2 regions of the Lactiplantibacillus koreensis genome follow, and region 1 is predicted to be linked to the other one. Evidence: predicted binding sites of a transcription regulator. Region 1 holds the regulator's gene; the other holds the start of a gene.
The links. Region 1 encodes HrcA, which represses chaperone genes, less so after heat shock. Its sites were predicted from a motif close to TTAGCACTCNNNNNNNNNGAGTGCTAA; they were not measured.
Positions count from the first base shown of each region.

Region 2: the regulator HrcA is predicted to act here: its motif matches at 4,463-4,489, upstream of groES (co-chaperone GroES).

Region 1 is NZ_CP027190.1:268,391-284,404, forward strand. It holds gene dnaK (molecular chaperone DnaK) at 1-1,652, opposite strand, end outside; gene grpE (nucleotide exchange factor GrpE) at 1,694-2,290, opposite strand; gene hrcA (heat-inducible transcriptional repressor HrcA) at 2,311-3,354, opposite strand; gene budA (acetolactate decarboxylase) at 3,546-4,259, opposite strand; gene ribF (riboflavin biosynthesis protein RibF) at 4,263-5,267, opposite strand; gene truB (tRNA pseudouridine(55) synthase TruB) at 5,282-6,205, opposite strand; gene rbfA (30S ribosome-binding factor RbfA) at 6,318-6,671, opposite strand; gene infB (translation initiation factor IF-2) at 6,699-9,338, opposite strand; gene C5Z25_RS01325 (L7Ae/L30e/S12e/Gadd45 family ribosomal protein) at 9,353-9,658, opposite strand; gene rnpM (RNase P modulator RnpM) at 9,648-9,947, opposite strand; gene nusA (transcription termination factor NusA) at 9,966-11,180, opposite strand; gene rimP (ribosome maturation factor RimP) at 11,200-11,676, opposite strand; gene C5Z25_RS01345 (PolC-type DNA polymerase III) at 11,813-16,014, opposite strand, start outside.
Region 2 is NZ_CP027190.1:1,908,084-1,924,097, forward strand. It holds gene tsaD (tRNA (adenosine(37)-N6)-threonylcarbamoyltransferase complex transferase subunit TsaD) at 1-722, shown strand, start outside; gene C5Z25_RS09185 (ABC-F family ATP-binding cassette domain-containing protein) at 830-2,812, opposite strand; gene C5Z25_RS09190 (redox-sensing transcriptional repressor Rex) at 2,979-3,635, shown strand; gene C5Z25_RS09195 (CPBP family intramembrane glutamic endopeptidase) at 3,688-4,323, opposite strand; gene groES (co-chaperone GroES) at 4,514-4,798, shown strand; gene groL (chaperonin GroEL) at 4,854-6,479, shown strand; gene C5Z25_RS09210 (APC family permease) at 6,705-8,540, shown strand; gene C5Z25_RS09215 (glycosyltransferase family 4 protein) at 8,703-9,800, shown strand; gene C5Z25_RS09220 (phosphate ABC transporter substrate-binding protein) at 10,114-11,013, shown strand; gene C5Z25_RS09225 (YigZ family protein) at 11,132-11,773, opposite strand; gene C5Z25_RS09230 (ATP-dependent helicase ComFA) at 11,841-13,193, shown strand; gene C5Z25_RS09235 (ComFC family protein) at 13,156-13,830, shown strand; gene hpf (ribosome hibernation-promoting factor, HPF/YfiA family) at 13,963-14,529, shown strand; gene secA (preprotein translocase subunit SecA) at 14,724-16,014, shown strand, end outside.

The sequences.
Region 1 (16,014 bases):
TCATCTTGAGCTTTCTTCAAAGCATCACGCGCATCTTGAGCTTGTTTAACTTCGTCGTCAGAAACTTTGCCTTTGAGTTCTTTAAGCGTCTTGTCAGTCGTAAAGATTAATTGATCAACTTCGTTCTTCAAATCAACTTCTTCTTTACGCTTCTTATCAGCATCTTCGTTTTCTTTGGCTTCCTTGACCATTTGATCAATTTCTTCGTCAGAAAGACCCGTTGAACTCTTGATAGTAATCTTTTGTTCCTTATTAGTCCCCATATCCTTAGCGGAAACATTAACAATCCCGTTCTTATCAATATCAAACTTAACTTCGATTTGAGGAACGCCACGTGGGGCTGCAGGAATATCAGTTAATTGGAAACGACCTAAGGTTTTGTTGTCAGCAGCCATTGGACGTTCACCTTGCAAGACATGAATATCAACAGCTGGTTGGTTATCAGCGGCCGTTGAGAATACTTGTGACTTGCTAGTTGGAATGGTGGTATTCCGTTCGATTAATTGCGTGAAGACCCCACCCATGGTTTCAATTCCAAGTGATAACGGTGTAACGTCAAGTAAGACCACGTCTTTAACATCACCAGTAATGACCCCACCTTGAACAGCAGCACCTAAAGCAACTGCTTCGTCAGGGTTAATTGAATGATTTGATTCTTTACCTGTCCATTTCTCAACGGCATCTTGAACAGCTGGAATCCGAGTTGAGCCACCGTTTAAGATAACCACGTCCAAGTCAGCAGTTGTTAAGTTTGCGTCCTTCAAGGCGTTTTCAACTGGAATGCGAGTCTTTTCAACTAAATCAGCAGTCAATTCATTGAACTTAGCCCGAGTTAAAGTTTGTTCCAAATGCAAGGGACCACTAGCACCGGCTGAGATAAATGGTAAACTGATTTGTGCTTCAGAAACACCTGAAAGGTCCTTCTTAGCTTTTTCAGCAGCATCCTTTAACCGTTGTAAGGCCATCTTATCTTGTGCTAAATCAACGCCATTATCAGCCTTGAAACTAGCTACTAACCAATCAATAATCTTTTGGTCAAAGTCATCCCCACCAAGTTGGGTATCCCCATTGGTTGATAAGACTTCAAACACACCATCGCCTAATTCCAAGATGGAAACATCAAAGGTCCCACCACCAAGGTCATAAACTAAGATTTTTTCATCTTTGTCAGTTTTGTCTAAGCCATAAGCTAAGGCCGCTGCGGTTGGTTCATTGATAATCCGTTCGATATCTAAACCAGCAATTTTACCAGCATCTTTAGTTGCTTGTCGTTGCGCATCATTAAAGTATGCAGGTACGGTTACAACCGCTTTTTCAACGGTGTCGCCTAAGTAATCTTCAGCAAAACCCTTGATATATTGTAAAATCATTGCTGAAATTTGTTGTGGCGTGTAATCTTTGCCTTCAACGTTTACTTTGTAGCCAGCTTCGCCCATGTGACGCTTGATTGAAGCAACCGTGTTAGGGTTAGTGATTGCTTGCCGCTTGGCAACTTCACCAACTTGAGTTTCGCCATCTTTAAATGCAACAACTGATGGGACCGTCCGGCCGCCTTCAGGTGTTGTGATAATTTTTGGTTCGCTACCTTCAAGAACTGCAACTGCAGAGTTAGTTGTCCCAAGGTCGATACCGATAATTTTATTACTTGCCATAAATTAACAAACCTCTTTTAAATAGTTTTTTTGATTTAATATTATTGCGCCACAACAACCATCGCTGGTCGTAAGGTGCGGTCTTTAAACATATACCCTTTTTGCAACACTTTAACCACCGTTTCAGCTGGTTGGTCATCCGTTGCGGGTACTGTTTGAACAGCTTGATGAATAGTCGGATCAAACGTTGCCCCATCAGCTGAGACTTCGGTAACGTTATTTTTCTTCAAGGCTTCTTGTAAATGACCATAAACCATTTCGACACCCTTCTTCAACTGTTGTGCAGTCTCATCGGTGGCATCGGTGGCTAAAGCCCGTTCCAAGTTATCAAGCACTGGTAACACATCTTTAGCTAAAGTTTGACCATCATACTTAATAATTGACGCTTGTTCCTTCTTAAACCGATTTCGCATGTTCACAATTTCAGCTTGCGTCCGTAATAATTGGTCATCCTTTTGATCTAGTTCTTGCTGCAAAGCTGCGAGTTTTGCATTCGCGGGATCAACCGGCGCTGTCGCCGTATCGGTTTGCGCGTCTGTTTGATCATCAGTTGATGCGGTTTGCTTAGCTGCGGACTGTGCCGTTTGGCTAGCCATCTGCTCATCAGCTTGCTCGCTAGTAGTTGGTTTTTTTGCCAATGATTTCATCTCCCTGTCCGTCACTCATCAAAGTACCGGTAATATTCTAACAGTTTGCGGGCCAGTTCACGCTGGAACGCGCCCATTAAGCCAATCATTCGTGAGTATGGCATGGCGGTCGGTCCAAGCAAGGCAATCATGCCTTGCCCGTGCCGATCAACATCATACGTTGCGGTAATTAGACTATAGTCTTTCAGCAAATCATTGGTAATTTCGTTACCAATTCGTACTTGAATATGCTGACCAGGCGACCCAATCACATTTGCGAGACTGTCGGTCTGATCAAGCAACGAGTACAATGACTGCATTTCCTTAGGATTCTGCATGGTCGTATAATTAAATAAATTTAATTTGCCACCCACATAAAATCGTTCAGAAGCTGCCTTGGACAATACACTGCCAAAGATATCCAGGAACCCGTTGGGATTTTGCAAGTACTGCGATAATTTCAACGGAATTTCTTGCTGTAACTTTGACAAGACGTCTTGTAACGGCAGGCCAATCAATTGGTCATCAATGAAACGGACAACTGGTTCCAGCTCATCACCGGTTAAGTCATTTGGAATTGTAAACGTCTGGTTCTCGACATCGCCGTTATTCGTCACCAAGATCGCCATCACTTGATGATTACCTAGTGGAACTAACCGGAAGCCGCTTAACCGACTGTTTTTTAATTCCGGTCGCAGTGTAAACGTCGTATAACTTGTCAATTGTGACAAAATTTCCGCCGATTGTGCGACAATCTCATCAATTTTATGAAATTCACCACCCAATGAATGTTGGATGACCTTCAAATCGTTGCCGTCAACTTTTTCAGGCTTCAAGATATAATCAACATAATAACGATAGCCTTTAATTGACGGAATCCGACCAGAAGATAGATGCGTTTTGACGATTAGACCTAAATCTTCAAGTTGGGCCATTTCATTACGAATGGTGGCCGAACTAACCTTCATGGGCAGCTCTTGTACTAAGGATTTAGACCCGACCGGGTTACCGCCTTCGGTATAGTCACGGACAATAGCCTTCAAAATTAGGCTTTGTCGTTCAGTTAACGTGATCATCACCTCTTTTTAGCACTTAACTCAATAGAGTGCTAACACAGTTACTAATATAACAACCTCCTAGGTTAAAGTCAAGGGAAGACAAAGTTTTTTAGCAAAATAATTGTTGGACTGCTAATTTAGTCTAGCTAACCACCAAGACCGCAAAAAACCTCGGACCATGGTCCAAGGCTAATGGCAATGATTTCAATTTAGCGTTCTGCCCGATTGATGGCAGAATCAATGGCTTGATTATCAAATGGTTCTTGTAGATAAGCCAGATTGTCAATTGGTAAATGTACCTTAAAGTCTGCAAAACGTTGAACCTTAACCGTCGCTTGGTCAATTTCAAAACCCAAGACATGCCCACCTAACTGATGGTCTTGACTTAAGAAGTGTAAATGAAACCCACCGACTGTCGCCCCCTGAAAAAGCTGTGGCGCAAAGTAGCCAATAATCGTCCCATCGACGGCTTGCCCTTCAAATTCTGGCTGATGGGCCGTAGCCGCTACCAAAGTCTGATAAGGTGGCTGCTGACGTGGGGCGACCCGCGTCTTGATGTGTTTAAACCGGCCATCTACTCGGACTGCTGCAAAAACATTCATTAATTGATAGTCCTTTAACAACTGCTTTTCAAACGCCGCTTGTGTCAGCTCGGCAACAGGACTACTGATCGCTGGCTTTTCAAAATGAACTGAGGCAAATGGTAACGTTTCGGTCGCCGCAATCTCACGAATCTGGCCGTCTTCGCGTGCTTGATAAGCAGTGCCATTTAAAATAATGACCTCACCATCTAACCCATCTAAAGTCCCAATCCCAGTATCACCATGTGTTAACAATTCACCAGCAGTGATCGTCCCCGTATATAACCCTGGCACTAATAACCCTAACGTCCCATGTTGAAAAATCGTATTTGTTGCTACCATTTGCTAGTCCTCCTCATCGTGCACGTTCGCTGCAACAGCTGACCATAATCTCGGTTTGGCCTGAAACGGGTGACTCGCATAATAAGCCCGAGTCGCCTGTTCATCACTCTTTAGCTGGGTAACTAAACCGGCCGCATCTTCAAACTTCACTTCGCCACGCATCCGATGACCCCAGCGAATCACTAAAGTTTGGCCGTAAATATCGCCAATAAAATCTAACAAATAAATTTCAACGGTAATCGGCCGATCTTGACCAAAGGTGACATTGTGACCAACTGAAGCCATCCCCATCACCCACTGTGAGCCAACTTGAACCATCGTGGCATAAATACCAATACCAGGTACTCGGGTATTGGTATTATGCGCAACATTTGCCGTTGGAAAGCCCAACGTTCGCCCACGAGCTTCACCGTGAACAACCAGCCCCGTCGTTTCATATTGATAACCTAATAATTCATTAGCTTCATCAATTTGACCTAAATCCAGCGCTGTTCGAATCCGGGTCGAACTAATTTTAGCTTGTGCATCAATTTTTTTGGGCACCTCAATAATGTCAAATCGACCCTGCGCATAGGAACTTAAAAGCGTCATATTTGCAATCGACGCAGGACCATACGTATAGTCAAAACCAGCAACCACTGTCTCTGCATGGAGGCCAACAATTAATTGATCCACAAAGACTTGGGGCGGTAATGCCCCGACAGTTGCATCAAAATGTAAAACGTACAATAAATCAACGTCTAATTCTGACATCAAAGCGGCCTTTTGCTCAATGGTCGTCAAATAGCGCACTTGTTGTGGGTCTGTCTTTTGAAAAACAACGGAGGGATGCTGATCAAACGTCATCACTGCAAGCCGGGCACCTTGTGCTTGAGCTGCTTTTCGTGCCGTTGCCACCACTTGTTGATGGCCCTGATGTACACCGTCAAAAAAGCCGAGTGCCAGAACAACTGGCCCAGCTGGAATTTGACCAGTGACATCAGGATAAGTTAAATTAATCACCTGCATGTCAAAAAAACTCCTTAATTTACCGAAAACATTTTAAATGGTTTATAACGTTGTTCGGCCTCACGATAACCATATAGACATTTTAGACTGCCTTGGTAGGTCAATGCAACCAACGTGTCTGCATTAGGGGCTTTTTGTTGGCCTTCATCAGCCGTTAAAAAGGCCCCATTCCGTACACGTTCCCATTGAGCAGCCGTCAGCGCCACTTGTGGATACTGCGTTAAAGCTCGATCAATGGGTGCTAATAAGTCATCAGCGGTCCCTGCTTCAACTTGAGCCGCAATTTCTTCAAAAGTAACGGTTTGATCCAGTGTAAAACCACCACTTTTTAAACGCGTTAAATCACTCATCACTGCGGGGACGCCTAGCTTTTTTCCAACATCGACCGCCAGAGTTCGAACGTAAGTCCCCTTACTACAAGCCACAGTAAAATAAACCGTCTGCGTTTTAGTCGTCTCATCATAAGTCGCGGCTTGACGTTGCTTGAAGCTAGCGATTTCAATCTGCCGTTCTGGCCGTGCAACTGTCTCACCATGCCGCGCATAATCATACAATCGCCGACCATTCACTTTCACCGCTGAAAACATTGGCGGGATTTGGGTGATGGTACCCGTCATTTGTGCTAAAGCCGCATCAATTTCGGCCGCCGTAAACGGCTTAGTGATCGGTGTTCTTGCGACCTCTTCACCATCTAAATCTTCTGTTGTCGTCGCAAAACCAAAGGTAATACTCCCTTGATATTCTTTGCCAGAAGCGACTAAAAACTGTACAACTTTGGTCGCATTACCGATACATATTGGCAACACACCATCTACACTCGGATCGAGGGTGCCAGAATGGCCCACTTTTCTAGTTTGATATAATCTACGAATTTTGGCAACGCAGTCAAAACTAGTCAGACCACGGGGTTTATATAATGGTAAAATTCCGTTTGGCATTATTTTTGCTCCTTAAAATTAACTCTGTTCAGTATACCACACCATTTGACCGCCAAAAAAGCGTCGCCAATCCACATGGATTTGGCGACGCTTTTTAAGGTTGATGTCTTGCTTAATCTTGACGTTTCAAGTTATTAATTAATTGATCAATATGACTCCCATATTGAACGGAATGATCCCGCTCAAAAGTAAGTTCAGGCGTCTTATAAATACTGAGACGTGACCCTAATTCACTCCGAATCAGCCCCTTCGCTTTTTCAAGCCCCGCAGCCGTCTTCGCATCATCTGATGCTTTATCAGATAAAATACTGTAGTAAATCGTTGCTTGCTGTAAATCTCCCGTTACCGTTACACCGGTAATCGTTAACCCAGCCACGCGTGGATCCCGAACTCGTTTCAATAAAATGTCATCGACTTCACGTTGAATCTCTTGCTCTAGTCGACCGACTCGATAATGTTGTGCCATCGCTAATGCACCTCCGTTGGCGTCCGTTTATTCAACCGGAACTTCCTTCATGACATAAGCTTCGATAACATCGTTAACACGAATATCGTTATAGTCTTCAATCCGTAAACCTAATTCAAAGCCTTGCTTAACTTCCTTAACGTCATCTTTGAACCGCCGTAAGCTGGCTAACTTGCCATCATAAATAACGACGCTATCACGGATAACTCGAACACCAGAATCCCGATGGATAACCCCATCAGTGACCATCCCACCACCGATTGTACCAATCTTAGAAACCTTATAGATTTCACGAATTTCGGCTTGACCAGTGATTTTTTCTTCGTAAGTTGGTTCGAGCATGCCCTTCATCGCACTTTCGATTTCGTCGATTGCGTTATAAATAACTTGATGCAATCGAATATCGACATCGTCAGTATCAGCTTGGGACTTGGCTTGTGGCGTTGGCCGTACATTGAACCCGATAATGATAGCGTTACTTGCTTCTGCTAAAGCGACATCACTTTCGTTAATGGCCCCAACTGCGGTATGGATAATATTGACCCGCACGCCTTCAACTTCAATCTTCCGTAAACTACCCGCTAAGGCTTCCACAGAACCTTGAACATCCGCCTTAATAATGACGTCAACTTCTTTAATTTCACCTTGTTTCATTGAATCAAACAAGTTATCCAACGTAACGTGTGCAGTTTGCTTCCGTTCATCCATTAAAGCTTGTTTAGCCCGTTGTTCACCAGCATCACGCGCTGTCTTTTCGTCATCGAAGACCACGAAACGATCACCCGCTTCAGGAACATCACTTAACCCAGTAATTTCAATTGGTGTTGATGGAATGGCTTCTTTCAGACGTCGGCCTTGATCATTAGTCATCGTCCGTACACGACCATAGGTATTCCCAACAACAACTGGGTCCCCAACATGCATCGTCCCTTGTTGAACTAACAAGGTTGCTGTTGAACCTTTACCACGATCCAAACTAGCTTCTAGCACTGAACCAGCCGCATTTTGTTTCGGATTAGCTTTTAATTCTAAGACTTCTGCTTGTAATAAGATCATGTCCAATAATTCATCCAAGTTCTTACCGAATTTAGCTGAGATTTGAACAAAAATCGTATCGCCACCCCAGTCTTCAGAAATTAACCCATATTCAGTTAATTGTTCCATGACATGGTTAGGGTTAGCACCCGGCTTATCAATCTTGTTAACCGCCACAATAATTGGCACCTTGGCAGCCTTCGCATGATTAATCGCTTCGATTGTTTGTGGCATAACACCATCATCAGCAGCCACAACTAAGACTGTAATATCGGTAATGTCAGCACCACGCGCCCGCATTTCTGTAAAGGCCGCATGTCCAGGTGTATCCAAGAATGTAATTGGTTTGCCAGCATGTTTGACTTGGTAAGCCCCAATTGCTTGGGTAATCCCACCAGCTTCACCAGCGGTAACATGTGTATGCCGTAACTTATCAAGCAACGTTGTCTTACCATGATCGACGTGACCCATAACCGTAACAACTGGTGCTCGTGTTTCTAAGTTTTCAGTATTGTTGTTTTCATCATCGAAGAACTTATCTAAGTCGGTGACATCCACTTGGACTTTTTCTTGCGCATTGATGCCGTAATCAGCTGCTAAAACTTCAATCGTGTCCTTATCTAAGGATTGGTTTTGGTTAACCGCAACCCCTAACATGAACAACTTCTTGATAATTTCAGCTGGTTCGCGATGCAAAATTTTACCCAAATCTTGGGCATTCATCCCGATTGTATAAATCAACGTTTCTGGCAATGGCCGGTCTTTACGAACTGAAACTGGCTTGTTGCTAACTTGACGAATCCGTTGATTCTTACGGCTTTGTTTCTTATTACGACGACGATTGTTATTCCCGCCACGATAACGACTATTACTGTTATTTAAACCGCCACCAAAGCGCCCGCTACCATTACGGCTGCTGTTATTGTTGTTGCTGCCGCTAGTAGTTCGATTGCTGTTACTGGTCCGATTAGAACTCGTTGTTGAACGGTTACTGCTGGTGTTGGAACGGTTTGAGCTGGTCGTTGACCGATTTGAGCTAGTTGTTGATCGGTTAGTATTATTGCTAGTACGACTCGAGTTATTCGATGAGCTCCGCGAGTTAGTCGTACTGTTTGAGCGATTAGCTGAGTTGCCATTGCTCCGGTTAGTGTTATTACTCGTCCGGTTGTTAGTCGTATTAGAACGACTAGCATTACCGTTACTCCGGTTGCTATTAGTTGTATTTGACCGTGAACTTGATGGCCGTGAGCTAGTTGAACTAGTCCGACTACTGTTGTTACTACTCCGGTTTTGACTACTACTACTGTTACTGCTACTATTATTAGTTTTGTTATTATTTCGATTATTATTCAAAGAATCACCACTCTGTTGATGACGCGAGTTGGATTGCTGCTGGTTAGCAGTTCGTGTCACACTTTTGGCTTCAGTTTTTGAAGCCGGACTGGTTGCCCCAGTCGTTGTAGATTTCGGATTGGTAGCAGTGCGAGCGCCTTTTAATTGCCGCTCTTCATTGTCACCGAGTGTCGACATATGATTTTTGACGGAGAATCCCAACTGTTGTGCTTGCGCAATCAACTGTTTACTTGGGATATTTAGCTCCTTCGCTAATTCATAAATTCGCTTTTTCCCCATATCTTCACCCTCCTTTAACTAGTCATGATCGCTACCATCTTCCGCGCAAACCCCCGGTCGGTAATCGCATAAACCGTACGTTGATTACCGGTTGCCGTGTTCATTTCCGCTTTTGTAAACGTATCGATCACTGGTACATCATAAAATTGGGCCTTATCATGAAACTTCTTAGCAGTCGTGGGACCGGCATCACTGGCAATAAAGACCAATTTTGCCGATTGGTTACGAATTGCGGCTAGGGTTAATCCTTCACCTGCAATTTGTTTTCTGGCACGCCTTGAAAGACCCAGTAGGTTTAAACAAGCTTGATTAGGCGTCATCACCGAACAATTCCTTTCGGGCTTGTTGATGATCAACATATGCCACTAAATCATCATAGAAAGCGGCGTCCACTTTAATCCCAAAAGCCTTATCAAAAGTCTTTTGCTTTTTAGCCTGCTCAGCAATCTTAACATCTAGTGCGATATAAGCGCCACGACCCGGATTTTTACCGGTCGGATCAACAGACACTTCATCTTGCTTGTTTTTAACAACCCGGACTAAGTCTTTTTTTGGATGCATCTCACCCGTTACAATATCTTTGCGTAACGGCACTTTTCTTTTTTTCATATCCCGGACCTCCTCTAATTACGCCTCATCACTCGCTGAAGGGTGCGGATCATCAGCTACCGTTGCGGTAACGTCTAAGTCGTCATCATCAGAAATTGATGGTTCAACTGGCGCAGCACTGTCAGCAACCACGTCGATTTCAGGTGCGTCGGGGGTAACTTCAGGTGCTACTTCAGCTGGCTTTTCATCCATTATATCAGAAGCTTCGGTTTCAGATTTAATATCAATCTTAAATCCAGTTAATTTTGCAGCCAAGCGGGCATTTTGCCCCCGTTTACCGATTGCCAATGACAATTGATAGTCCGGTACAATCACTGTACAGCCACGTTCATTTTCAGGATCAAAGATAACATCCAAAACCTCAGCTGGATTCAAGGCATTAGCAATAAAGACCGCCGTATCATCCGTCCATTCCACAATGTCCATGTTTTCGCCGTGAAGCTCGTTAACAATGGTTTGGACCCGTTGACCCTTAGGACCGACACAAGTCCCCACAGGATCAACATTAGGGTTATTAGAACGAACCGCAACCTTTGCCCGATCGCCAGCTTCACGAGCAATCGAAACAATCTCAACAATCCCATCAAAAATTTCAGGAACTTCTTGTTCGAATAATCGCTTCAATAAATCCGGAGCAGTTCGTGAAACGAAGACTTGAGGCCCTTTAGCAGCATTCTCAACCTTCGAAACATAAACCTTAATCCGATCATGAATACGATAAGTCTCACCAGGTAATTGATCCGCACGGCTCATAACAGCTTCAACTTTACCTAAGCTGACATAAACAAACCGGTTATCTTGGCGTTCAACTTCACCAGTGACGATTTCATTTTCGTATTGGCTGTATTCATCAAAGATAATCCCACGTTCAGCTTCGCGTACCCGTTGCATAATAACCTGTTTAGCGGTTTGGGCAGCAATCCGACCAAAGTTTTTAGGCGTGACTTCAAACCGAATATCATCGCCTAATTCGTAAGCCCGGTTAATTGCTAGGGCATCTTGCAAACTAACTTCCAAACGGGAATCAAACACATCTTCCACGACTTCTTTAACCGCATAAACATGAATATTACCTTTAATTTGATCAAAGTCAACTTCCACGTTTTGGGCTTGTCCGTAATTACGCTTATAAGCTGAAACTAACGCCGCTTCTAAGGCTTCAATGACGACTTCTTTTTTGATGCCTTTTTCTGATTCAAGGGTGTCTAACGCCCCTAATAATTCCTTACTCATGTGTAAACTCCTTTGCTAACTAGAACTTAACCGCTAATCGGGCCTGTGCAATTTGTTGCCGATCAATGGTAATGGTCTTGTGCCGCGTTTTATCTAAGTAATCAATGGTCAAAGTGGTTGGGGTAACTGCTTTTAAGTCGCCTTCAAAGATTTTTTTACCATCTAATTTTTGATATAAGCCAACGTGGACGTATTGTCCAATCGCCATTTCGTAATCGGCTTCTTTTTTCAAAGGCCGTTCAGCACCCGGTGAGGACACCTCCAAGAAATAGGCTTGTGGAATTGGGTCTGGATCTATTGTATCTAATTTTTCACTTAATTCATCACTAACCATTGCACATTCTTCAATGTTAATGCCACCTGGTTTATCGATATAGATTCGCAAGTACCAACTTTGGCTCTCACGAACAAATTCAACATCGACTAATTCAAACTGATGGGCAGTCACAATCGTTTGTGCCAAAGGTTGAATGGTCTCAACAACAGTATTGCTCACGTCTACGCCTCCTATCCAGATTAGTCCAATAAAAAGAGTGAGCATCGCTGCTCACTCGTTAACGAGTTTTAAAATACACTCATATATTACCATAATTGGACTAAATCCGCAACTCTACGCTGTTTTAACGTCACAATTAGAAGAGTGAAAGTTGGTTTTCATCAGGCAAGCCTTCTAAAACCCCATTTTCAGTCATAAAGTCAATTAACGTCTTCGAAACTTTACCCCGTTTAGACAAGTCTTCCTTTGATAAGAATGGCTTATCTGCCCGAGCTGCCACGATTTGTTTGGCCACGTTAAGCCCTAATCCAGGCACTGATCGGAATGGCGCAATCAATGTTTTACCATCAATTAACCAATCAGAAGCATCCGACTTGTCTAAATCAACCATCGAAAAGTTGAACCCCCGTTCAAGCATTTCATTGGCTAATTCCAACACCGTCAATAGATTTTTTTCCTTCGTTGACGCATCCATACCTTTATCAGTAATCGTCTTCATTGCGGCCTTCACAGCTTCTTTGCCATGAGCCATCGCAACTAAGTCAAAGTCATCAGCCCGGACTGAGAAATAGGCTGTGTAATAAATCAGTGGGAAATAAACTTTGAAATATGCGACTCGTAACGCCATCAAAATATACGCCGCCGCATGGGCCCGTGGGAACATATACTTAATCTTCAGACAGGATTCAATATACCAGTCAGGAACATCAGCATCTTTCATCGCTTGTTGCCAATCGTCAGGAATCCCACGTCCTTTTCGCACGTGCTCCATAATCTGAAATGACATATCTGACTCCATCCCATAATGAATCAAGTCGGTCATGATATTATCCCGACAACCAATAACCTCAGCTAAAGTGACGGTCCCATCCTTAATCAATTCTTCAGCGTTTCCTAACCAAACATCCGTCCCATGAGAAAGGCCCGAAATCTGTAATAATTCGTTAAAGGTCGACGGATGAGTCTCTTCTAACATGCCACGAACAAAACGCGTCCCAAATTCTGGAATTCCTAAGGTCCCGGTCTTGGAAAAGATTTGCTCTGAAGTCACCCCAAGAACTTCCGGACTCGAAAAAATCTTCATAACATTTGGATCAACCGGTGGAATACTTTCCGGATTAACCCCCGATAAATCCTGGAGCATCCGAATCATAGTTGGATCATCATGGCCTAAAATATCAATTTTTAAAATATTATCATGAATCGAATGGAAATCAAAATGGGTCGTTTGCCAAGCTGCACTCTGATCATCCGCGGGATACTGAACCGGCGTAAAGTCATAAATATCCATGTAATCTGGAACAACAATAATCCCAGCCGGATGTTGACCAGTCGTTCGTTTGACCCCAGTCGTCCCTTTCGCCAACCGATCAATTTCGGCATTCCGCAACGTTTGATTGGTATCCCGTTCATACGCCTTCACATAGCCATAACCCGTTTTGTCGGCAACCGTCCCAATCGTCCCAGCTCGATAAACATTTTTTTCACCGAACAAGACTTTCGTATAGTTGTGGGCAATTGGCTGATAGTCACCTGAAAAGTTCAAATCAATATCAGGGACTTTATTCCCGTAAAATCCTAAGAACGTTTCGAAAGGAATATTATGACCATCGCGTACTAAGTTAGTCCCACATTCAGGACAGGCCTTGGGTGGCAAATCATAACCAGAACCATATTCATTATTTGTATAAAAGTGCGAATATTGACAGTTTGGGCATCGATAATGCGGCGGCATTGGGTTAACTTCAGTAATCCCCGACAAGGTAGCCACTAAACTAGAGCCAACTGACCCCCGTGAACCAACTAAGTAACCATCTTTATTACTCTTAAATACCAACCGCTGCGCAATCAGATAGATAACTGAGAACCCATTGCCGACAATACTCTTTAATTCTTTATCGACCCGCTTCTGTACAATTTCTGGGAGTGGCTGACCATACCAAGCATGTGCTCGGTCCATGGTTAACTTTTTAATTTCATCTTCAGCGCCAGCCATTCGTGGGGTGTAAAGCTTATCTTTGACCGGCCGAACCACTTCAAACCGAGCTGCAATTTGTTGCGGGGTCGTCACGACAATCTCATGCGCTGTGGCTTCACCTAAGAAACTAAAATCTTTTAACATTTCCGTGGTCGTTCGAAAATGAACATCTGGGCGCTCCGTCCGATTCAACGGATTAGCCCCACCTTGCGAATGAATCAAAATCTTCCGATATATTTTATCTTCCGGATTTAAATAATGGACATCCCCAGTCGCAGCAACCGGAATCTTTAAGTTGTGGCCCAAATCAACCATATTTTTAATAATTTCTTCCAAATGCGCATTATCTGCAATTAAGCCGCTTTCGATCAATGGTGCATACGCTGGTTTTGGCTGGACTTCCAAAAAGTCATAGTAACTGGCCTTTTGCCGCGCCTCTGCCTGACCTTTTTGCATCATTGCCGTAAAGACTTCACCACTGGCACATGCTGAGCCCACTAAAATGCCATCACGATATTTGTTCAACACACTGCGAGGCACTCGGGGCACGCGATAATAGTAGTCCACATTTGATAGTGAAATAATCCGGAATAAATTCTTAAGCCCAGCTTGCGTTTGCGCATATAATGTCGCATGAAAAGGCCGAGCATGTCGATACGCTGCATTTTCATTCATATGATCATTTAATTGATCATGGAATTGAACGCCATAACGTTCTTCAGCATCTTTCAAAAACAAATGGTTCAAGTGTCCGGTTGATTCCGCATCATAAATCGCCCGGTGATGGTGTTCCAAAGCCACGTTAAACTTCTTAGCCAAGGTATTTAACCGATAGCTTTTAAAAGTTGGATACAACCAGCGAGCCAAAGTTAAGGTATCAATAATCGGATTCTCAATTGGCCCCATCCCGTGGCGTGCATACCCGGTATTCATAAAGCCCACATCAAAAGTAACGTTATGACCAACGATAATTGCATCATCGTAAAAATCACGAAAGTCCTTAAAAACCGCTTCTTCGGACTTAGAACCACGAACCATATCATCCGTAATACTGGTTAAATTAGTCGTCGTTTCTGATAAATGAAACCCAGGATCAATAAATGCTTCAAATTGATCAACAACATTCCCCTTGACCATTTTAACCGCTGATAATTCAATAACCTTATCGTAAATTGCCGATAACCCCGTTGTTTCAACGTCAAAAATAACATAAGTCGTCTCTTTTAAGTCCGTGTGGGCATCATTATAAGCAATCGGCACCCCATCATCGACCATATTCGCTTCCACACCGTATAAAATCTTAATATGGTTCTTTTCACCAGCAGCAAAAGCTTCTGGGAACGCTTGGGCCCCCGAATGATCAGTAATCGCAATCGCTGGATGCCCCCATTTGGCCGCCTGCTTCACATAATCGCTCACGCCATTAGTCGCATCCATCTGACTCATATTCGAGTGTAAATGTAATTCCACTCGTTTTTCATCAGCGGGCGCCGTATCTTGCCGTGTCGCATGCGACGTTTCATTAATATCATAAGCATTAATCGTCAAATCCCGCATAAAACTATCTTCTTGCACTGACCCGCGGGCGCGGACCCACATCCCTGGTTTTAGTGCCGCAAATTGCGCCTCATCTTCACTATTACGAGAAAACTTCTTAATAACCATTGAAGAACTGTAATCAGTCACTTTCAAAATTAGGAGTTGACGTTGTGAACGTAAAACCCGGACTTCCATGTCAAAAACATAGCCTTCAACAATGACTGAACGTTCTTCTTCAGTGATTTGAACCATTTGTTTGGCTGGTTCAGCTGGATTAATTTGTTTTCCTAATTGAACTGGACCATCAATTTGAGCAGGGGCATCAGATTGCTGCTGCCGCTTTTCATTGGCTTTTTTAATCGCTACCGCAGCTTTTTTGGCTAAGGCTTCATCAGATTTAGCCTTTTGTGCATGGAAAGCATTGATTTTGGCTTGTGAGGCTGATTCATCAATCATCGTATGCACTGAAAACTTAGGAAACCCAAGTTGCTGATAAGTCGCTTCAATGGGGCCAAGCGCCTGGTTATTCAAAAAGTTCTGAATAACTTCATTCTCAGCTAATAACAAGACCCGACCATCCTCATACGTTGGCACATTGCTATTACACAATGACTGTACTAAAGGCGATGAGATGCCACTATTTTGAACAATCCATTCCCAATAATCAGCCAACAACCGTTGATTGACTGCCTCATCATCCGTAGTAATCCGTAGCTGAACGCCAGCAATGTCATGAAAAGCGGCACTCAACTGGTTCTGAAATGTCATAAATTGCGTATATGGCAACACATGTTGGAAATGAAGTTGGAATTCCCAGACCT
Region 2 (16,014 bases), 860 kb from region 1:
ATCATTTACCTTTAATTCCAGTTAATCATATGGCCGGGCATATCTATGCAGCCCGGTTTATTAAGCCTTTTGAATTTCCGGTAATGGCGTTACTCGTTTCCGGTGGGCACACGGAATTGGTGTATATGCAAGCGGACGGTCAGTTTGAAATCATCGGTGAAACCCGAGATGATGCGGCTGGTGAAGCTTATGATAAAATCGGTCGCGTTTTAGGTGTGCCCTATCCAGCTGGAAAAGTAATCGACGAAATGGCTCATCAAGGCCAAGATACGTTCAAATTTCCACGTGCCATGATTGATGAAGATAACTTTGACTTTAGTTTTAGTGGCTTAAAGAGTGCCTTTATCAATACGGTTCATCATGCCGATCAGATTGGTGAAACTTTGGATAAGAATGATTTAGCGGCTAGTTTTCAAGCTAGTGTGGTTGATGTTTTAACGAGCAAGACGATGCGCGTTTTAGAAAAGTATCCCGTTAAACAATTGGTATTGGCTGGTGGAGTTGCGGCTAATCAAGGACTACGTGAACGGTTACAAAAAGTTCTGCCAACCAAGTTTCCGAACACTGAATTATTATTAGCACCTTTAAAATTATGTGGTGATAACGGGGCCATGATTGGCGCAGCTGCTTATGTGCAATATCAACACCAGCAATTTGGTGATGCAACGTTAAATGCTGATCCTAGCTTAGAATTTGATTGGATGCCCAATATGGTCCACTAAAAAATGAGTGGGGATACATTTTGACACCCTCGATGACCGATACTAAAACAATCACCGCAAGAAGTTGTGAATTCTTGCAGTGATTGTTTTAGTATCGGTCTTTTATATTAAGCTAGGTTTTCCAAGGCTTCAGCTTGTTCAGTCCAGTCGTTTTCAGCTTGTTCGTGTGCTGCGTTAACTTGTTCCAATTGTTGTTGAAATTCTTGTAATTTTGTCGCATCAGCAAAGACGGCTGGTTGGGACATTTGTTCTTGAATTTCTGTAGCCTTAGTTTCTAAGTCGCTCATTTGTTGTTCTAGCGCGGCAACTGAACGTTCTAACTTACGCTTAGTCCGTTGTTGTTGTTTGCTGGCTTGATAGGTTTGTTGTCCCTTGGACTGGGTCACCGGCGTACCGGCTTCACTAATGGCTGTAGCTGCGTTAATTGCGTCATTAGCTGCAGCCTCGCTAGCTGCCAATTCGGCTAACTCAGCTTGTTCTTGCTTTTTATCAATATAATAATCATAGTCACCTAAGAACAGTTCCGTGCCAGTTGGGGACACTTCAACAACACTGGTGGCAACTTGATTAATGAAATAACGGTCATGTGAGACGAATAAGAGGGTCCCGTCAAAATCGTTAAGCGCAACTTCTAATACCTCACGACTGTCAATATCCAAGTGATTGGTCGGTTCGTCTAGGATTAAAAAGTTGTCATTTTCCATGGCTAACTTGGTCAGCAGTAAGCGTGCCCGTTCGCCCCCAGATAAGGAACCGATTGATTTATCGACATCGGCACCAGTAAACAAGAAACTACCTAAAATGGTTCGAATATCTTTTTCGGGAGTGGTAGCATGTTCGTCCCAAAGTTCACTAAGGACGGTTTTTTTAGCATGCAAATTTTTTTGTTCCTGATCGTAATAACCGGTAACGACATTGGTGCCAAAGACCGCTTGCCCTTTAATAAATGGAATTTGACCTAGAATACTTTTCAGAAGGGTTGATTTACCAATCCCATTGGGACCCACGATGGCAATTGCTTCATGTTTTTTGATATTTAATGTGTCCGGTGATGACAAGATTTGATCTTGATAGCCAACCGCCGCATCTTTGACAGTTAAGACAATGTTGCCACTCTGTTTGGCTGCATGAAAGCCAAAGTGGGCGGTTTTTTCATCACCTTCGGGGCGGTCCAAACGCGTCATTCTTTCGAGTTGTTTTCGTCGTGATTGGGCCCGCTTGGTGGTTGAGGCTCGTACGATATTCCGATTGACAAAGTCTTCTAATTTATTGATTTCGGTCTGTTGTTTTTCATAATGCTTCCATTCCGCTTGAATGCGAGCCGCTTTTTGTTGGACATATTGATCATAATTACCGGTATAATGTACCATTTCATGATGAGATAAATCGTAGACTTCATTGACGACCCGATCTAAGAAGTAGCGGTCATGACTCACAATTAGCAAGGCGCCCGTGTAGGATTGAAGATAACTTTCGAGCCAAGTGAGCGTTTCAACGTCCAAATGATTGGTTGGTTCATCCAAAATGAGTAAATCACGTTTTTCTAATAGTAGTTTGGCGAGAGCCAGCTGAGTTTTTTGGCCTCCCGATAGCTCAGTAACGGATTTGTCATAAACATCAGCATTGAATTGAAAACCATGCAAAACACCCCGGATTTCAGCCTGGTAACCGTAACCATTTTTTTGTTGAAATTCAGTTTGAACCTGGTCATAGGTCTTTAGTGTTTGCTGGTAAGTCGGGTCATCAGCAATAACTTCAGGATCACTTAATTGGGCTTCTAACCGGTGCATTTGAGCTTCTAGTTGATGTAGTTCAGCGAAGACACTGCTCATTTCTTCCCAAATCGTATGGGCACTGTTTAAGCCTTGATCTTGAGCCAAATAGCCGATGGTTAAGCCTTTACGCATTGAAATTTGACCTTCGTCAGGAACGGTTTCACCGGCAATCATTTTTAATAAGGTTGATTTACCAGCACCGTTGCGACCAACTAAGGCGACGCGCGCATGGTCTTGAATATCTAATTGTACGTTATCGAACAAGACATCAGCGCCAAAACGCCGCATGACTTGTTGTACTTGTAGTAAAATCACGTTTTTTTAAACTCCTTTCGAGGTGGATTCGTCAAATAATTGTAGCATATTGTCGTTGTTAGCCCTAGTGAAAGGGAATAATAAGTAAATATTATTTCACAAAGTGGCCTGTTATGCTAGAATAGTGTCAGCAAATTCACAAACTTTTGATAAGGAGGGTCGTCAAATGGCAGAAACAAAAATTCCACGGGCAACGGCCAAGCGGTTACCGATATACTATCGGTATTTGAACATTTTATTAGATGCTGACAAGAAACGGGTTTCGTCAACGGAGCTGTCAGAAGCAGTTAAAGTTGATTCAGCTACGATTCGACGAGATTTTTCATATTTTGGGGCATTAGGCAAACGCGGGTATGGCTATGATGTTGAAAAGCTCTTGGCATTTTTTAAGAAAATTTTAAATCAAGATACGTTGACTAACGTGGCCTTGATTGGGGTCGGAAATTTGGGTCATGCGTTACTTAATTTTAATTTTCATAAAAATAGCAATGTCCGTATTTCAGCAGCTTTTGATGTTAACGAATCAATCGCTAATACGGTTCAAAGCGGCGTTCCCGTCTATCCAATGGCGGAATTAAAGAAACAATTAATTGAACAACAAATTGAGATTGCCATTTTAACGGTGCCAACTTCAGTCGTTCAAGACGTTACGGATGAACTAGTTGATGCTAACGTTAAAGGGATTATGAACTTTACGCCGTTACGCATTTCAGTGCCTGAGACTATTCGGGTTCAAAATGTTGATTTAACGAATGAATTGCAAACCTTAATTTATTTCATTGAACATTATGGGGAACAGCTTGGCGATAAATCAGCTGAATAATATTTAGTTAGCAAAAGACGCAACCAAAAAATGGTTGCGTCTTTTAGTCATTCTAAGTTAAAAATAAAGGTAAGACTGCGACAACATTCATCAAAATATGCGCAATCATTGAGGTTTGAATGCGACCGGTGTGCCGGTACAGCCAACAAAAGAGGAGTCCAATAAAGGCATATAAAATTAAGTGTCCATCCGCATGAGCAAAACTAAATAGTAAACTAGAAATAACAGCGGCACCGACTGTTCCAGTAACCGTCGTTAGGTTACCGAAGATAACTTTACGAAAGACGATTTCTTCCATAATTGGCGCCCCAACGAGCACTGCCAGTAAGAAGAAGGGATATTTCTGGCCAATGGTGAGTAACGTGTTGGTATTGGCCGAGGCCGTTGACTGGCCGAGCAGTTGTGTCAAGCGTAGAATAACGACTTGACCGGCAAGCACTAAGACGACTCCGATAAGCCCCCATAGAACCGTACTGACCCAATTCTTAGGCTGTTGTTCGACAGCATTAGGCGTTTTAGTTCGCCAGGCGAGCCATACTAAGATGATAGCGCCTAGTAAGTAATCCAAGGTTTGAATTAAGAAAATCCAAGATCCAAGCTGATGAAATCCTTGGGCTAATAAAGTGGGTAGGGCATAGATAATAAAATAGACGATTAAAACCGTCAGCGATTGGCGTCGATTAGCCATTAGCTCACGTCCTTTAACAATAAAATTTCGAGTCAGATTTGACTTAAGTAAGTTCATTATAATCGATTTGACTTTCTTTGACTAATTATTGACAAATAACTTGCATTCTTAAATTAAAATGATATAGTTATCTTTGTGATTAGCACTTGATGTTTGTGAGTGCTAAAAAAGAATAAATGGAGGGATTCACGTGTTAAAACCATTAGGTGATCGTGTCATCTTACAACAACAAGCAGAAGAAGAACAAACGATTGGTGGTATTGTTATTGCCAACAATGCTAAGGAAAAGCCACAAAGTGGTAAGGTTGTTGCTGTATCTGATGGCCGGATTTTAGATAACGGTTCAAAGGTTGCACCAAGCGTGAAAGTCGGCGATCAAGTATTGTTTGACAAGTACGCAGGTACTGAAGTTAAGTATGAAGGGTCAACTTATCTAGTCTTACACGAAAAAGATATTGTCGCGGTTGAAGACTAATCCATTTAACTGATAGTAATTAAAACAAAATTTATTTATGAGGTGAATACAAATAATGGCTAAAGAATTAAAATTCTCTGAAGACGCACGTTCAGCAATGCTCAAAGGTGTTGACCAATTAGCTAACACTGTTAAATCAACTTTAGGTCCTAAGGGTCGTAACGTTGTATTGGAAGAATCATACGGCTCACCAACCATTACTAATGATGGGGTTACGATTGCTAAGGCAATCGAACTTGAAGATCATTTCGAAAATATGGGTGCTAAGTTAGTTTCTGAAGTCGCTTCAAAAACTAACGATATTGCCGGTGATGGGACCACTACCGCAACGGTATTGACTCAATCAATCGTCAACGAAGGCATGAAGAACGTCACTGCTGGGGCTAACCCAGTTGGGATTCGTCGCGGGATTGAAGCTGCAACGAAGACTGCTGTTGACGCCATGCATTCAATGGCCCATGAAGTTAAGACGCAAGAAGATATTGCGCAAATCGCAGCCGTTTCTTCAGCTAGCCAAGAAACTGGTAAGTTGATTGCGGAAGCCATGGAAAAAGTTGGTCATGATGGCGTTATCACCATTGAAGAATCACGTGGTGTTGATACTAGCTTGGACGTGGTTGAAGGTATGCAATTTGATCGTGGTTACCTATCACAATACATGGTTACCGATAACGATAAAATGGAAGCTGATTTAGACAATCCTTACATTTTAATTACCGACAAAAAGATTTCTAACATCCAAGATGTTTTGCCATTACTACAATCTATTGTGGAACAAGGCAAGCCATTGTTAATTATTGCGGATGACATTTCTGGCGAAGCTTTACCAACCTTAGTGTTAAACAAAATGCGTGGGACTTTCAACGTGGTTGCGGTTAAAGCACCTGGTTTTGGCGATCGTCGTAAGGAACAATTGCAAGATATCGCGGTATTAACTGGTGGGACTGTCATTACTGATGACTTGGGTCTTGAATTGAAAGATGCAACTATCGATCAATTAGGTCAAGCTAACAAAGTAACAGTTACCAAAGATAACACGACTATCGTTGAAGGTGCCGGCGATAAAGATGCCATCAGCGAACGGGTTGAATTTATCCGTAACCAAATTGCTGAAACCACTTCTGATTTCGACAAAGAAAAATTACAAGAACGTTTAGCTAAATTAGCTGGCGGAGTTGCCGTTGTCCGTGTTGGGGCCGCAACTGAAACTGAATTAAAAGAACGTAAGTACCGGATTGAAGATGCTTTGAATGCGACCCGTGCTGCCGTTGAAGAAGGCTTCGTACCTGGTGGTGGGACTGTCTTTGTTAATGTTATCAAAGCCGTTGATGCTTTGAAAGAAACCGGTGATGTTCAAACTGGGATTAACATTGTTAAGCGCGCACTTGAAGAACCAGTTCGGCAAATTGCTGAAAATGCTGGTTTAGAAGGTTCAGTTATCGTTGAAAAGCTTAAGGAACAAAAGCCAGGCGTTGGTTTCAATGCTGCAACTAACGAATGGGGCGACATGATTGCTGCCGGAATCGTGGACCCAACCAAGGTTTCTCGTTCAGCATTACAAAATGCTGCTTCAGTTTCAGCGTTATTATTAACGACTGAAGCCGTTGTTGCTGAAAAGCCAGCTCCAGAGGCACCCGCAGCACCTGCAGCACCAAACCCAGGTATGGGCGGTATGATGTAAGCTTGCTGTTCAAAACACCTACTCAGTCGAGTAGGTGTTTTTTTATGGTCGACTACTGGAATCAGCTGGGGACGCAACTAAATGGCTGTGAGTTCTGTGAGTAACAGCAAAAAAAATAATGTGATGGTCGAAACGTGTAGTATTTACTAATTTAAAGTAGTAAAATCTAGTTTGACTTATCACTTACTTGAAAATAATTATTTTGTGGATAAAGGAGTTATTAGCATGTGGCGTTATTTAAAACGGTTGCTAATTGGTAAACCGTTAAAAACCATGGATGAGGGTGGGCAAGCACTCACTAAGTTCAAGGCACTGGCGCTGCTGTCCTCAGACGCGCTTTCATCAGTGGCTTATGGTACTGAGCAGATTACGACTGTCTTGATTACTTTGTCAGCGGCAGCTTTGATGTATCAATTATATGTGGCAGCTTTAGTTTTAATTTTGTTATTTGCCATTACGATGTCTTATCGACAAATCATTAGAGCCTATCCATCTGGTGGTGGGGCTTACGTGGTTGCAAGTACGAACTGGGGCCGACCAGCAGGGTTAGTTGCTGGGGGGTCGTTGTTGGTTGATTATATGTTGACTGTGGCAGTTTCTGTAACTTCTGGAACCGAAGCTATTACGTCGGCGGTGCCAGCGTTGGGGCACTACCAAGTTTTGATTTCGGTGTTAATTGTAATAGCTATTATGGCTTTAAATTTACGTGGAATGCGTGAATCTGCGGCGTTCTTAACTTTCCCCGTGTATTTCTTTATTATTATGATTGTTGGGATGATCATGTGGGGAATTATGAATATTGCCAGTGGTAACTTAGATTATCATGCGTCAGCGGCAATGGGCGCACCTGTGCAGGGGATGACCTTAGTGCTGTTCTTCCGTGCTTTTTCATCGGGGTCATCATCGTTAACTGGGGTGGAAGCCATTAGTAATGCGGTGCCTAATTTTAAACGACCAAAGCGGCGTAATGCTGCCAATACGTTAGCGATTATGGCAATTATTTTGGCAGTTTTCTTTGGTGGGATTACTTACTTGAGTTATTTCTTAGGCATTAAACCACAGGCTGGTAATACGGTCTTATCACAAATTGGGGCTGCAGTATTTGGACATGGTTTGTTTTACTACTTGTTACAATTAGCAACGGCGTTAATTTTAGCAGTTGCTGCCAATACAGGTTTTTCAGCCTTTCCAGTGCTAGCTTACAATTTAGCTAAAGATAAGTTTTTGCCGCATGCCTATATGGACCGTGGTGATCGGTTAGGGTATTCCAATGGGATTATCTCCCTAGCGGTTGGCGCGATTGCGTTGATTTTTATTTTCCATGGGAAAACGACCTTGCTGATTCCGCTATATGCAGTCGGAGTCTTTGTGCCGTTTACCTTATCGCAATCTGGTATGATTATCCATTGGTTACGTGAACGAGGCCAATGGTGGTGGATGAAGGCGGCCGTTAACTTGTTAGGCGCCTTAATTTCTTTAGTATTAGTTGTTTTCTTATTTGCCTTACATTTTGGCAACGTCTGGCCTTACTTAATTGTGATGCCACTCTTACTGTATATGTTCTATCGGATTCATGTGCATTATAATCGCGTTGCTGCCCAGTTACGGGTGATTGCTAAAGAAAAAGCGGAGTTATATGATTATGATGGTGCGACAGTCATCGTCTTGGTTTCGAATGTGACACGAGTGACGGCTGCAGCGGTTAATTATGCCCGGTCGATTGGTGATTATGTGATTGCCATGCATGTGTCGTTTGATGAAAATCCTGAAAAAGAGCATAAGACAGCGGCTGAGTTTAAGTCGACTTTCCCAGATGTTCGATTTGTGGATATTCATTCATCTTATCGGTCCATCGCAACGCCTACCTTACGTTTTTGCGATGTGATTGCGAAGCGGGCGGCGGAACGTAATTTTTCAACCACGGTTTTGGTGCCACAATTTGTGCCGAAAAAGCCTTGGCAGAATATTTTGCATAACCAAACGAGTTTACGATTGCGAGCAGTTTTGAACTCGCGTGAAAATATTATTGTTTCAACGTATAATTATCACTTAAAAGAGTAATTAGCTAACGACGCGGTGATGGCTTGGCCATTTACCGCGTCGTTTTTGGCTAAATTGTGAATGAAATGTGTTGCCTTTCCTAAGTTTCATTGAATCAAGTTGTCAAGGCCGACAGAGATTTGTATAATTATCAATAAGTAATGAGAGAGGGGTTGCGCGCAAATGATTAAATTTGAAATCTTAGTCTGTTTAATGGCGACAATGATGATCTCGGCCATCTTAACGCCGTTTGTGCGAAAACTTGCGTTTAAAATTGGGGCAGTCGATAAACCGAACAGTCGCCGAGTCAATAAAATTTCAATGCCAACTATGGGTGGACTTGCCATTTTTATCGCCTATACCATTGGGACCACCATGCTCTATTTGATGCACCAATTTCCAAGTCGCTTGTTTTTTGCATTATTGGGTGGCGAAGTGATTATTTTAGCAACTGGGATTATTGATGATATTTTTGAATTAAAACCGCGTCAAAAGATGTTAGGAATTACGCTAGCGGCCTTAGAGGTTTACTTCATTGGTGGCATTAAGATGACAACGTTTACGTTCCCGTTTATTGGTTTAATTCACTTTCATTGGATGAGTTTGCCAATTACGCTACTGTGGATTTTAGCCATTACGAATGCCATCAATTTAATTGATGGCTTGGATGGGTTAGCCACCGGGGTTTCAATTATTGCTCTGAGTACTACTGGGGTGATTGGCTTCTTCTTCTTAAACGCTAATACGTTTGTGTCCCTATTGATTTTTACATTAGTAGCGGCAATGCTGGGTTTTTTACCCTATAATTTTTTTCCGGCCCGTATTTATTTAGGAGATACTGGGTCGTTGTTTATTGGATTTATGACGGCCGTATTTTCGCTATTTGGTCTAAAGAATGTCACTTTAATTTCAGTGGGGATTCCAGTAATGATTTTAGGGGTCCCGATTACGGATACGGTTTATGCGATGATTCGCCGGATTTTAAACAAAAAGCCAATCTCGCAGGCGGATAAGCACCATCTTCACCATCGGTTAATGCAATTAGGCTTAACCCATCGGCAAACCGTCATGGTGATTTATGGGATTGCCCTGATTTTTTCGTTTATTTCGTTGCTTTACCCAATCTCATCAATTGGCGGATCGATTTTATTAACGATTGGGTTATTGCTAGGACTAGAACTGTTTGTTGAAGCCATTGGTCTGGCTGGGGATCATCGACAACCCTTGCTTAATTGGATTAAGCGAACAGTGGCACGCTTTACGTCTAAGAGTAATCATTAATTAAAGGCTTGATTTTTTACAGATTGGTTGACCAGTAATGGTGAGCCAATCTGTTTATTTTTTTAGCAGCAGCTAAGTTTACTTAAATAGCCTTTACGAAAACAATACAAGGGATTTACATAATCGTTATTCTGAATTTACAAAGGAACGGTAGTATTGAAACTGTTCCAATAGCAATCAATGAACTGTTCAAATCAAACGGTGATCATGCTCGTATCACATTTAGCACTTCCTACCCAGACTTGCTATTTTGATTTAGCCGCATTGATTGCTTTAATTATGACAGTCAAAATTAAAAAGGGGAGTTTCGATTATGAAAAAAGCAGTGACATTAGGGGCGCTAGCCGTAACAATGACCATCTTATTAGCTGGTTGTGGGAGTAGTTCGGCAACTAGTACTAAGGCTACCAGTAGTAGCAGTAAGGCTAAGACTACTAAGATTGTGGCGACTGGTTCAACCGCGTTGCAACCATTAGTTGAACAGGCTGGACAAACGTTCCAGAATGCTCATTCTAATGTGACGATTAATGTGCAGGGCGGTGGCTCTGGGGCTGGTTTGAGTCAAGTGGCCAAGGGCTCAGTCAATATCGGTAACTCTGATTTATTTGCACAAGAACAAAAAGGATTAGATGCTAAAGGTCTAGTTGATCATAAAGTTGCTGTTGTTGGGATGGCACCAGTTGTCAATAAAGATGCGGGTGTGACTAATGTTTCGAAGGCGCAACTTGTTCAAATTTTCCAGGGTAAAGTAACCAATTGGAAAGATGTCGGTGGTAAAGACGAAAAAATTACCGTGGTTAACCGAGCCCAAGGTAGTGGCACGCGTGCAACTTTCGAAAAATGGGGACTAGATAACGCTAAAGTTGCGACTAGCCAAGAACAAGATTCGAATGGGACCGTACAAAAAATTGTTTCGACCACGCCGGGGGCAATTAGTTATTTAGCCTTTTCATATGTTAAGACGGATGTTGAAGCACTATCAATTGATAACGTTAAACCAACTGAAGCGAATGTTGCCAATAATAAGTGGAAGATTTGGGCGTATGAACATATGTATACTAAGGGACAACCAACTGGTGAATTGAAGACCTTCTTGACCTATATGACTTCAAAGGATGTTCAAGGTAGTTTAGTTAAGAAATTAGGTTATATTCCATTGACTTCAATGAAGGTTGACCGGGGTGTTTCGGGTGAAATTAGCACTTTGAAATAACCGTTGTGTAGGGTTTAAGTAAACTAAAAAGGCTGTGAAACCAAATTGGTTTTACAGCCTTTTTGTATGCCGAGAGAATAAAAGGTTGATAGCTAAAATGTGGAAAATACTGGTGGTCTTAGGTCATTTTAACCGGAACTTCGTTAAATTGTTCACCTTGATTCGTAAAGGTGGCTTGGCCACTTAATAAGTTAGTGAGGTCAGTTTGAGTTGCCATTAATTGATTGCTGTCAACGGCAATCGTTAAGCTGATACCAACGCCATAATCAGTTGTGAGCGTGACGAGCTTTTGTTGACTGAGATAATGATTAAGACGATCTAGTTGATGGTAGCCAATCTTAATGGCTAACCTAGTTTGCAAGATTCGTTGCACTTTGCCAACCTGTTGGATAGCCTGTGCAGGAGTACCATTATAGGCCCGAATTAAGCCGCCAGCTCCTAATTTAATGCCACCAAAGTAACGGGTGACGATGGCTAAAACATCGTGGACTTGATTCAACTTTAAGGCTTCTAAAATTGGTACGCCAGCTGTGCCAACCGGTTCGCCATCATCGCTCATCCGTTGAATATGATCATCGGCGCCGAGCAGATAGGCAAAGCAATGATGATTGGCTTTCGGGTTTTCAGCGCGAACAGCGGCTAGTTTAGCTTGAACCATGGTTTCATCAGTTAGCCGGTAAAGATGAACAATGAAACGTGATTTTTTAATCGTTTGTTCAAAAACAAAATCATGAGCAATGGTGTAGTACGGAATGCTCAAAATAAATCAGCTCCTTTAAAGTAAGTTAATTGTGAATGCGTAATTGACTAGTGAGGGGGATGAATTAATGCAAGTGAATGAGTTATATGGTCGCCAGCTTAATCTAACAGTCGCTCAGGCTAGCGACTTACCAGTTAATACGCAACGTTTTGCGAGTATGCAAGTGACCACTAGTTTAGTGCAATGTCAACGTTGTCATAGTCGGTTAAAGCGTGCATGGGCACAATTACCCAATCAACAGTATTACTGCTATCAGTGTTTGAATCTGGGCCGGATTAGCACCCTAACTTCACTGTATCATATTCCGGAACCTAATGACTTTCCTAAGCGGCCTAAATTAACTTGGACTGGTACGTTAACCCCACAACAAACCGCTTGTGCAGCAACTATTCAGGATAAGTTTGCGACACATCAACACCACTTACTTTGGGCAGTTACGGGCGCCGGCAAGACCGAGATGTTGTTTCCGGGGTTAGCTTGGGCATTGGCACAAGGCTTGCGAGTTGCAGTGGCTTCACCACGGGTTGATGTTTGCTTAGAACTATACCCGCGGTTACAGGCAGCTTTTGCTGGCTTGGATATTGCCTTACTACATGGGCGACAAACCGAGCCTTATCGTTATTGTCAACTGACCGTTTGTACTACACATCAATTGTTGCGATTTCGAGCGGCTTTCGATGTGTTAATTATTGATGAAGTAGATGCGTTTCCATTTGCTGCTAATCCACGTTTGACTTATGCCGTGACGCAAGCCTTAAAAACAACGGGGGCATTATTATATTTGACAGCCACGCCTAGTCGAGCGTTGCTGTGCCAAGTACGACAGCATCAGTTAAGTATCAGCTATTTGCCATTACGATTTCATCAGCATTTATTACCGGTCATTAAGGTAACCCTACGGCCCAATTGGTGGCGTCAAATTAAACACGGCCAGTTACCAACCTTGTTACGACACTGGTTACAGGAATATGCGCATACGCAGCGTCGATTTTTATTGTTTGTGCCCCGAGTCAGTCAACTGACATTGGTTCAGGCGGCCGTGCAACAAAATATTCCGGAATTAACCGGTTTAACAGTGCATTCAACTGATCCTGACCGGTTGGCGAAAGTTCAGAAGATGCGTTCGGCGACAGTACAATATTTAATTACGACGACGATTTTAGAACGTGGCGTGACGTTTCCTGGTATTGATGTGATTGTGTTAGGTGCTGATGATACCATTTTTTCAACGGCAGCGTTAGTTCAGATTGCAGGGCGCGTAGGTCGTTCAAAAGAGCGGCCCACTGGCTTAGTGCGTTTTATTTGTAGCAGTTACGCACGGCCAGTCAAACAAGCCCAACGCCAAATTAAGCAAGTTAATCGGAAAGGTCGGCGCTTACTAAATGAACTGTCTACTGTGTCAACGACCGTTACAACCTGACTTAACCTTGTCATGGCTGTTAAGTTGGCGGCCACTAGTCCAACCAGTTGTTTGTGTGGCATGCTGGCAACAATTTCGGCCGATTGCCGCAACTAGTGCGTGTATCAGCTGTGGCCGCGCCCAGACAACGCGGACGCAATGTCGTGACTGTCAGCACTGGAATCAACCTGAATTTTACAATCAAGCGTTATTTGAATATAATTCTGCAATGCAAGCGTACTTTAAGCAATATAAATTTAAAGGTGATTTTCGATTACGGCAAGTTTTTGCAGCGGTGTTACAGGCTCGGCTAGTTCAGTTGCAACCAACGCTTATGGTAACGATTCCGGTGACACCGGCGACGATGCTAACACGCGGCTTTAATCAAGTGACCGGCTGGCTAGCTAATGGGGAAAATCAGAGCTGGTTACAGACGGCAGCGATTGTGAAAACGATTGCGCAATCGGCAAAAAAACGAGAGGACCGCTTAGCAACCCCACAACCGTTTGCCTTAAGTCCGACGACACCTAAGCTTCAGGATCAGACTATCGTAATTGTTGATGATGTGTATACGACTGGGCGAACTATTCGGCATGCAGCTGATTTATTGTTGGAAAACGGCGCAAAAAGGGTAATTGGGTTAACTTTATCACGATAATTATAATGAAAGGCGCATTTAGATTGTTTATTATAGCGCTTTCTATTATAATAAAAACAAGCAAAGTAATAGAAGAGTGGTCCTTTGATTACTTTGGGTACACAGTAATGTGTGTGAAGGGAGAGAAGATCTATGCTTAATTTTAATATTCGCGGTGAAAATATCGAAGTGACACAAGCTATTCGTGACTATGTTCAAAAACGGGTGGGTAAATTACAAAGATTCTTTGACAATAACGTTGATTCAATTGCCCACGTGAATTTAAAAGTTCATCCGGACAAAACTGCTAAAGTTGAAGTAACTATTCCACTTCCCTATTTAGTTCTCCGAGCAGAAGAAACTTCTCCTGATATGTATGCGAGCGTTGATTTGGTAACCGATAAGTTGGAACGTCAAATCCGTAAGTATAAGACCAAAATCAACCGGAAGTCCCGTGAAAAGGGCTTCAAAGCGATTGATTTTGCAGCGACTGATGAAACCGTTGCAGCTGCTAATAATGATCAGGACGATAAGTTGGATGTTGTGCGTACGAAACGGGTTTCTTTGAAGCCAATGGATAATGAAGAAGCCATTTTACAAATGGACATGTTAGGTCATGATTTCTTTATCTACGAGGACGCAGAAACCGACGGCATTAACATCGTTTATCGGCGTAATGACGGTCGCTACGGCTTGATTGAAACCGGCGATGATCAATAATATCAAGATGTAAATCAAGAACTGGTCATTGACCAGTTCTTTTATTTTACAAATAAAACGGTCGGTATCGGTTTCATTGAAAGCGTGTGGTTTTCATTGACCTTAAAAAATGTTAAAATGACAGATGGTATTTTATTTTGAAAATAGACTAAAGTAACAGTAATTAAGAATTATTATTTGGAGAGGATACGGAAATGGCCAACATTTTAAAACGCTGGGTTGAAAGCGACAAGCGCGTCATTCGGCGTCTTGACAAAATAGCGAATCAAGTTGAAACTTACGCTGACGAATATGCCAAGCTGAGTGATACCGACTTACAAGCTAAGACACCGGAATTTCGTGAACGATACAAGGAGGGCGAATCACTTGATGATTTACTCCCGGAAGCATTCGCTACCGCCCGTGAAGGCGCTAAACGAGTGCTTGGGTTATATCCGTTCCACGTACAGATCTTAGGTGGTATTGTGTTACATCAAGGTGATATTGCCGAAATGAAGACTGGTGAAGGGAAGACCTTAACGGCCACCATGCCAGTTTATTTGAATGCAATTTCTGGCGACGGTGTGCACGTGGTCACGGTTAATGAATACTTATCAGCCCGTGATGCAACTGAAATGGGTGAACTTTACAATTGGTTAGGGATGAGTGTGGGCATTAATGGTGCTGACAAGTCGCCGGAAGAAAAGCGTGCTGCTTATAATTCGGATATCACTTATTCAACCAATGGTGAAATTGGATTTGATTATTTACGTGATAACATGGTGGTTTATCGTGAAGACATGGTGCAACGACCATTGAATTTTGCGATTATCGATGAAGTTGATTCAATTTTAATTGATGAAGCTCGGACACCTTTAATTATTTCAGGACAGTCTGAAGGCACCACTGGCATGTATAAGCGTGCTGACCGCTTTGCGAAGACCTTAACCAAGGAAACTGATTATAAAGTTGATTTGGAATCTAAAACGGTCGCTTTGTTGGATGATGGGATTCGAAAGGCTGAGAAGTATTTCGGCCTGAAAAACCTTTATGATACTGATAATACGGCGTTAAATCACTACTTAGATGAAGCCTTACGGGCCAACTATATCATGTTGAAAGATAAAGATTACGTGATTCAGGACGGTCAAGCTATGATCGTGGATTCCTTTACGGGTCGGATTATGGATGGCCGGCGTTTCTCAGATGGCTTACATCAAGCGATTGAAGCCAAAGAACACGTTGAAATTCAAGAAGAAACTAAAACGATGGCCAACATCACCTATCAAAACTTGTTCCGGATGTATAAAAAGCTTTCTGGGATGACTGGGACGGCTAAAACAGAACAAGAAGAATTCCGTGAAATTTATAATATGGAAGTTATTAGTATTCCAACGAACCGACCAATGGTCCGAGATGACCGGTCGGACTTACTCTATCCGACGTTACGGAGCAAGTTTAATGCGGTTGTTAAAGAAATCACGGAATTGTACCAAAAAGGTCAAC